2 regions of the Streptomyces deccanensis genome follow, and region 1 is predicted to be linked to the other one. Evidence: riboswitches for the same ligand, from Rfam matches in the RefSeq annotation. Region 1 holds a riboswitch; the other holds the start of a gene.

Evidence for each region. A riboswitch is a leader RNA that binds a small molecule or an ion and turns the genes downstream of it on or off. The one in region 1 is predicted to bind cyclic di-AMP.
Region 2: linked by a shared signal. The riboswitch ahead of L3078_RS21690 (M23 family metallopeptidase) and the one ahead of L3078_RS39080 (M23 family metallopeptidase) in region 1 are both predicted to bind cyclic di-AMP.

Annotation. Positions count from the first base shown of each region.
Region 1 covers NZ_CP092431.1:8,876,406-8,880,672, reverse strand. The annotation lists gene L3078_RS39085 (rhamnogalacturonan lyase family protein) at 1-373, opposite strand, end outside; gene L3078_RS39080 (M23 family metallopeptidase) at 625-1,641, opposite strand; cyclic di-AMP (ydaO/yuaA leader) riboswitch at 1,646-1,804, opposite strand; gene L3078_RS39075 (alpha-galactosidase) at 2,107-4,179, opposite strand.
Region 2 covers NZ_CP092431.1:4,867,264-4,871,530, reverse strand. The annotation lists gene L3078_RS21705 (MarR family winged helix-turn-helix transcriptional regulator) at 1-63, shown strand, start outside; gene L3078_RS21700 (GTP cyclohydrolase II) at 274-933, shown strand; gene L3078_RS21695 (PP2C family protein-serine/threonine phosphatase) at 1,099-2,202, shown strand; cyclic di-AMP (ydaO/yuaA leader) riboswitch at 2,464-2,625, shown strand; gene L3078_RS21690 (M23 family metallopeptidase) at 2,636-3,697, shown strand; gene L3078_RS21685 (aldo/keto reductase) at 3,817-4,267, shown strand, end outside.

The DNA.
Region 1 (4,267 bases):
CCTGATCGAGCGGCAGCGCCGAACTCGGCTTTCCCTCCCGCCCGTCGACGACGGCCCGCACGCTGTACGCGCCCGTGCCCGGGCTGGTGTCCCGGTAGGTCGTCGAGCGGGTGATCGGCGCCCGGTTCAGCCGCTTGCCGCCCTTGTAGACGTTGAAGCCGATCGCGTCGCCGCGGCGCGCGTACTCCGTGCCGAGCAGCCGCCAGCTGAGGAAGGTCCCGCCGTCGAACGGTACGGCGACCAGGCCCCGGTCCAGGTTCTCCACGACCCGGCGAGGTTTCTCCGCGGCATGGCCGCCGGGGGCGGAGAAGAGACCGGCGAACAGGGCGGCGGCGGTCAGGAAGACGGTTCTCCGACGTCGGGCAGTGCGCACCGACACTCCTTCACAGAGGCAGAAAGCGCTTACGCGGATCACTGTCCCCGCCCCTCGCGGCACTGTCGAGGGTTCGATCGGCCATGCCACACGACCGCAACACGGCGATCATGAAACGCCGAAGACCGGCCCCTGATCACAGGGACCGGCCTTCGGCATGCGGGCGCCGGGTGGAGGTGGCGTCAGCCGCTTGGGGACGGTGACGTCAGACGCCGGTGGAGGTGATGTCAGACGCTCGGGGGCCGGTGTCGTCAGACGCCGACGCCCTTCGAGCGGAGGTAGGCCAGCGGGTCGATGTCCGCGCCGTAGTTGGGGCTGGTGCGGATCTCGAAGTGGAGGTGCGGGCCGGTGACGTTGCCGGTCGCGCCCGAGAGGCCGATCTGCTGGCCGCCGCTCACGGACTGACCCGCGGAGACGGAGATCGAGGACAGGTGGGCGTACTGGGCGTAGTAGCCGTCGGCGAGCTTGATGACGACCTGGTTGCCGTACGCGCCGCCCCAGCCGGCGGAGACGACGGTGCCCGCGCCCACGGCCTTGAGGCTGGTCCCGGTCGGGGCCACGAAGTCGACGCCCGTGTGGTAGCCGCTGGACCACATGCTGCCGGCGGTCTTGTACGCGGTACCGACGGTCCCGCTCAGGATCGGCCTGCTGAAGCCCGAGGCGTTGGACGACGAGGACTGGCCGCTCGCCGTCGAGGTCGACGCCTTGGTGTCCTTCGACTCCTGCTTCGCGGGAGCGGAGGGCTTCGACGTCTGGGACGACGCGGGCGACTCGGCGGGCTTCGAGGACTGCGACAGCTGCGGCTTGGACGAGGAGCGCGACGTCTCGCTCGACGCGGCCCGCTCACCGATCGACAGCTTCAGCCCCGGGTGGATGAGCGAGGGGTCGGAGCCGATCGCCTCCCGGTTGTCCGAGTACAGCTTCTTCCAGCCGCCCTCGACGTCCTGCTCGTCCGCGATCTTCGCGAGGTAGTCGCCGACCTTCACCGAGTAGGTCTTGGCCGCCGCCTTCTTGGTGGCGGTCTTCTCCGCCTGCGCGGCCTTCTCGGCCTGCTCGATCCGTGCGCTCGCCTCGGCCGCGGACTTCTCGGCGGCGATCGTGGTCGGCTTCTCGGAGACACCGGAGACGGTGGCGCTCGGGGTCGCGGCGTGGGCGCCGGCGGCTCCGATCAGCGGCAGCGCGAGCGCCGCGCCACCGGTGCCGGCGGCGGCGATCGAGCGGGTGAAGCGCTGGGACTTCGGACGGCGGTGCTTACCCTTCGCGGGCATGACGAATTCCTCTCCGGCGCCTGCGAGGTGAGCTGTCGGGTGCGGACTGGAGATGTCCGGCCGTGCTTGCGCACGGCTTTACCCCTAGCCGTTCCGGAGACCGGAACAGGCGGTGATTCCTGTGGGTCCCCCGCTCCTGCCGTGGATCGGGTCGGTACGCGGCTCCGGTCGGCGGCAGGATTGGGCGTCCGTCCGGATTGACGCCGAACGTAAGCGACTTGTGCCCACAGGGACAACCTTTGGGACTTCCTGTGCGTCTTCCGCACTGATCCTTACATCAATTCACCATCACGCTCCGTAATAGACCGGTCTAGGGTGCATTCCAACCTCCCTGGAAATCTGCGCGAATTACGTGGACATGACGGCAACGGAACGTCACGAATATGACGCTGCTCACGCACCTACGGCCCAGTAGGCTTTATTCCAGGGCTTGTTGGATTTACAGCTACATTTCAGACAGAAGGCTCAAGTCCGACGGAGACGGACAACCGTCGCATCGAAGTCGCCGCGCAGACCGGTCCGCAGTCCGTGATGCACCAGCACGGCACCTCGGTGCGTCTCGCCCGTTTCGCGGCACTCGTACGTCGCCGTCGGGTCCAGCCCGCGCAGTCGCAGCGGGGCGAGCGGCTCGCCGTAGTGCTGGGCCTGGAGCCAGGCGAGGACGACGACCTCGTCACCGTGCACGTACTGCACGGCGCTCAGCCCGCCCGTCGGCGGCCGCAGCCGGTACAGGTCGCCGCGCTGCACGACCGGCCGGATCCCCTTGTACAGCTCCACCCACTCCCGGGCCTCGGCCAGCTCCTCCTCGCTCCACTCGGTGAGGTCGCCGCCCACGCCGAGCACGCCCGCCATGGCGCTGACGAACCGGAACCGCAGCGAGCTGACCCGCCCGTTCAGCTGGTTGTTCGGGCTGTCGGTGACCCACGCGGCCATGGCCCGGGCCGGATGGATCTGACTGAAGCCGTGCTGGATGGCGAGCCGGTCGAGCGGGTCGGTGTTGTCGGAGGTCCACACCTGGTCCGTCCGCGCCATGACCCCGAGGTCGATCCGGCCGCCGCCGCCCGAGCACGACTCGAACGCGACCCCCGGGTGCGCGGCCCGCAGCCGGTCCAGCAGGGCGTAGAAGGCGTGCACGTGCTCGACCCACAGCTTCTGCGGATAGGGCTCACCGGGCCAGCCCGCGTCGGTGAAGCAGCGGTTGAAGTCCCACTTCACATAGTCGATCGGCGCGCTGGACAGGAGCGTGTCGAGCCGTTCCCAGAGGTATTCCTGGACGTCTTCCCGGGCGAGATTGAGGACGAGCTGATTGCGCAGTTCCGTCCGCTTTCGGCCCGGTTGGAACTGCGCCCATTCGGGATGCGCCCGATACAGCTCACTGTCCGGATTGACCATTTCCGGCTCGACCCAGATGCCGAACTGCATCCCGAGGGAGTGCACACGCTCGGCGAGCGGACGCAGCCCCTTCGGGAAGCGGTCGGGATTGGGCGTCCAGTCGCCGAGGCCGGCCCGGTCGCTGGTGCGCGCCCCGAACCAGCCGTCGTCCACCACGAACAGCTCGACCCCGATGGCGGCCGCCCGGCGCGCCAGGGCCTCCTGCTGTTCCTCGGAGATGTCGAACTCGGTGGCCTCCCAGGAGTTGAAGAGGACCGGCCGGTCCTGGTCCGCGTCCGGGATGACGTACGTCCGCTGGTAGGCGTGCCAGGCGCGGCTCGCCCCGCCGAAGCCGCCGTCGCTCCACAGGCCGGCGAAGACGGGTGTGGTGAAGGTCCCGCCCGTCTCCAGCCGCAGCAGTCCGGACTCGTCGTATCCGGCGCCGCCGGTGATCTGCACGCGCGCGTCCGGGAGTTGGGCCACCGCGATCCGCCAGGAACCCGACCAGCCCAGGGCGCAGCCGTAGACCTCGCCGCGCTCCTCTGTGGCGTCGGTGTCGAGGGCGACCCAGGGCAGGTGCTGGTGCCCGGTGTGGCCGCGGCGGCTGCCGATGACCTTCTCGCCGTAGGTGAGGTCGGCGCGCACGAGCCGGGACTCGGCCGCCCATCGCCCGTGCAGCTGGGAGAGGCGCCAGGTCTCCTCCGCGCGCGGCAGCGTCCAGGTCGCCGAGTCGGCCCGCAGCAGCTCCACCGCGGGCCCCTCGTTGGCGAGGGTCACCCAGCGCTCGACCACGTCGTCGCGCATCCGGTAGTGCAGGGTGATCCCGAGTCCGTCGTCGGTGAACCGCAGCCGCAGCTCGTCGCCGTCGGCCTCGTACGCCTGGAAGGTCCACTCGGTGCCGCGCCGCTCGTCCGTGCGCACGGACAGGGCCGGGCGGGTGAAGCGGGGTCCGCCCTCGACGGGGTACTCCTCGTGTCCGTCGACCGGGGCCTCGAACGGCCAGTACGGCAACTGCAGCCGTGCTGCCAGCTCCTCGGCGTCCGCGAGGGCGATCCGGGGACCCCAGTGCAGGTGCAGCAGCTCGTCGTTCTCGGTGAGCCGCAGGGCATAGCTGCTCCTGGTCCCGGTGAGAAGCCAGGTCCGGCCGTCTGCGCCGATTTCCAACATCAAGCCCCCACAGATTCGAACAGGTGCAATCGGGCTTCAACATCATCGCAGGTCGCCGCGGGCGCTCGACGGCGCCTGTGGACAACCG
Region 2 (4,267 bases), 4.0 Mb from region 1:
GACCTCCCGTGGCGCCGCCGCGCGTGTACGTCGACCCAGCAGGACGAGCGCGACCACGTGTGACGGACGAGCGGGACCGGGTGTGACGGACGAGCGGGGCCGTGCGGGACGGACGGCGGAACCCTGCGGGACGGACCGGATCGCGCGTGACGGGAATGTGACGTATCCCCAATGCGGTTGCTTGAAATTTGAAGCACGGGTTAGAGTCGCTGCGAGCGCTGTGCTTCAAAACTGAAGCACAGCGACACCCCGCACCAGGACCGGAGAACCCGCATGCCCGACTTTCCCGCTGCCACCCCGCGTGCCCGCGTCCGGGTACCGCTGCGTTTCCAGGACGGCTACGGCGTCGACGCCGAGATGGTCACCTTCCACGACCTCGTCGACGGCCGGGAGCACCTGGCGATCGTCCTCGGCGACCCCGCCCCCGGCACGGCCCCGCTGGTGCGACTGCACTCCGAGTGCCTGACCGGCGACGTGTTCGGCTCGGCCCGCTGCGACTGCGGCCCGCAGCTGCGCGAGGCGGTGGAGCGGATCGCCGACCGGGGTGGCGTCCTCCTCTACCTCCGCCAGGAGGGCCGGGGCATCGGCCTCTACAACAAGCTCGACGCGTACGCCCTCCAGGACCAGGGCCTCGACACCTACGAGGCGAACGCGGCGCTCGGCCTGCCGGAGGACGCCCGGGACTACACGGCGGCGGCCCAGATGCTGGGCGCCCTCGGCATCGACGAGCTCGACCTGCTCTCCAACAACCCCGACAAGGCCCAGCAGCTGCGCGACCTCGGCGTGCGCGTGCGCGACCGCGTCCCCACGGGCGTCTTCACCACCGCCCACAACGTCCGCTACCTCCGCGCGAAGGTCCTCCAGACCCAGCACACCCTCCCCCTGCACGAGCTGACGGGCGCGACGGGCCTGACGGGCCTCTCAGCGGGCTGAACCCCCACCTGGACCCCCATTCAGGCCCCCACCCGCACTCCACCCGAACCCCCACCCGCACCCCTCCGTCATCCGGTTCCCTAGCCCACTCGGCCCCGCCGACTAGCCCCGCCGCCCACCCCCGGAAACCCTGTATCCGTGGGGCAGCGAGAGGGCGCGGAGGTCATGCGGGAGCCGGGTGGGCGGCGGTTCTCGTACGCCCGTACGCTCGCCCGCCTCCTTCCCTTGCTGCTGCTCGCCGTCGGCCTCTTCTACGACCACTTCACCCCGCGCGAGTTCACCGCGGTCCCCTTCTTCACCGCCGCGCCCTTGGTGACGGCCCCGCTCTTCACGCTGTTCGGCACGGTGGTCGTCGGCGTCGCGTCGGTGGCCGGCATCACCGCCGTACGCCTCCACTACGACGACGCGGGCCATGTGGACGCGCTCACCGAGATCGCCACGGTGGCCACCGTCGCCGTGCTGGCCGTCCTCATCAACCGCCTCGTGCGCCGCAGCGACGCCCGGCTCGCCACCGCCCGGGAGATCGCCGAGGCGGCGCAGCGGGCCGTACTGCCCGTGCCGCAGGAGCGGATCGGCGGGCTGGAGATCGCCGCGCGGTACGAGGCCGCGCAGGCCGGGGCGTCGATCGGCGGCGATCTGTACGCGGTGCAGGACTCGCCCCACGGCGTACGGCTGATCGTGGGTGACGTACGCGGCAAGGGGCTCGGGGCGGTGTCGGCGGTGGCGGTGCTGATCGGGGCGTTCCGGGAGGCGGCCGAACAGGAGGCGACGCTCGAAGCGGTGGCGCAGCGGCTGGAACGGGCGCTGGCCAGGGAGGGGACGCGGCGGGAGGCCGCGCGCCGGGACGCGGCGGTGGAGCACGAGGGGTTCGTGACGGCGGTGCTCGCGGAGTTCCCGCACGGCGCGGGCCGCGCCCGGATCGTCAACCGGGGCCACCCCTCGCCCCTGCTGCTGCTCGCCGACGGCACGCTGTGCACCCTGGACGCCCAGCGGCCCGCGCTGCCCCTCGGCATGGACGACCTGGGCACCTGGCCCGACCGCGCGGAGGAGACCGGGTTCCCGGCCGGAGCCACGCTGCTCTTCTACACCGACGGCCTCTCCGAGGCGCGGGACGCGCACGGGGTCTTCTACGACCCGGCCGCGCGCCTCTCCGGCCGTACCTTCACCGCCCCGCGCGCCCTGCTGACGACTCTCGCGGAGGAGGTGCGCCGGCACACGGGTGACCGCACCACGGACGACATGGCGCTCCTGGCGGTCCGCCGCCCCTGAGACGCCGACGTCATCGCGGGCGGACGGTCGATGTCACCGAACGTGTCCGTCTCACCGTCCTCCGTATAAGAACTGACGCCGTATCAGCCCGACTGTTACTCGCCGGTCAAGGTCAACTCGCCCGTTTTCACCCCCTCATGACCCGTAAAGTCCAGCGCGAAAGCCGGAACGATCATTCAGAACAGCTTGGAATGGAGTACTCGCGTCTATTAACGTTCGATAACGCAGCGCGGTCGTCCCAGCCGTCACAAGAGACGGCTCCGTGCTCACGCGTCGAATCCCGCAAGGGAACCGGGGAACCACCACCCTGGGGTGAATCGCACGGAAACCGCCGTGGCAGTACGCACGACCGGTTTACGCGCGTAGGAGACCTTCCTGCTCCGAACCCGTCAGCTAACCCGGTAGGCGAGAAGGAAGGAAGGAGTACGCCTACGTGGCGTCGAACCGGTCCGCGACCGAAGCCCCGTTCGTGCCGACCCAACGCGACGGCGAGAGCCAGACGTTCGGCTACGGCAGCTACAACAGCGACAACGAGGGCCCCTGGCAGGAGTGGAACCCCAGCGAGGACACCCTGCGTCCCGTTCGCGGCCGGCACCGCGTCGCCAAGAAGAGCGGCGTACTCGCCCGTAACGGACTTGCCCGTAGCTCCACGGTGCTCGGCGTCGGTGTCATAGCCGCCGTCAGCGGTGCCGGGATGGCCAGCGCGCAGTCCGGCAAGGCCCCGGTCTCCATATCGCTGCCCGACATGCCGAACGTCGGCTCGGTCTTCGAGGACGAGGCCGACGAGCCGGAGCCCGAGGCCTCCAAGACCCCGCTCAGCAGCGCCGGTCTGACCGCCGCCGAGACCGAACAGGGCACCGCGGACGCCGGCGAGGCGCTGCGCGCCCGCATCATGGCGCAGGCCGAGTCCCAGCAGGACGCCTTCGACAAGGCCGCCGCCGAGGCCGCGCAGACCGCCGCCGCGGACAAGGCCGCCGAGCAGGCCGCCCAGGAGAAGAGGGAAGCCGAGGCCAAGGAGGCCGCCGCCAAGAAGAAGGCGGAGCAGGAGGCCGCGGAGAAGAAGGAAGCCGAGCGTCTCGCCGCCCTGGCCAAGCAGTTCACGCTTCCCACCTCCTCGTACACCCTCACCTCCAGCTTCGGTCAGGCCGGCCCGTACTGGTCCTCCGGCTACCACACGGGCCTCGACTTCGCGGCCCCCACCGGCACCCTGATCAAGGCCGTCGGCAGCGGCACCATCACGCAGGCCGGCTACGAGGGCTCCTACGGCTACAAGACCGTCCTCACCCTCGATGACGGCACCGAGATCTGGTACGCCCACCAGTCCTCCATCGGCGTCAGCGTCGGCCAGAAGGTCACCACCGGCGACGTCATCGGCCGCGTCGGTGCCACCGGCAACGTCACGGGCGCCCACCTCCACATGGAGGTCCACCCCGGCGGCTCCAGCAGCGGCATCGACCCGGCGGCCTGGCTCCGCAGCAAGGGCCTGACCCCGTAGCCCGCCGCCACCCCGCACAGCACAGCGACGCCGCGTAGGCCCCCGGGCCCACGCGGCGTTCGTCCTGCCTCGGCACGGATGGGGAATGCGGGCGTCCGGTCCACTGGTTGACGTCGGACATGACTTCTCTTCGCAGGCTCGGCACGTCCGACATCGAGGTCTTCCCGCTCGCCCTCGGCGGCAACGTCTTCGGCTGGACGGCGGACGAGGCACAGTCCTTCGCCGTCCTCGACACCTACACGGCGGCCGGCGGCAACTTCATCGACACGGCCGACTCGTACTCGTCCTGGGTCGAGGGCAACGAGGGCGGCGAGTCCGAGCGGATCATCGGGAACTGGATCAGGTCCCGGGGCAACCGCGACGACGTGGTCATCGCGACCAAGGTGAGCCAGCACCCCCAGTACCAGGGCCTGACGGCGGCCAACATCAAGGCCGCCGCCGACGCGTCCCTGGCCCGCCTCGGCACGGACCACATCGACCTCTACTACACCCACTTCGACAAGCCCGAGGTCCCCGTCGAGGAGATCGTCACCGCCCTCGACGACCTGGTGAAGGCCGGCAAGGTCCGCG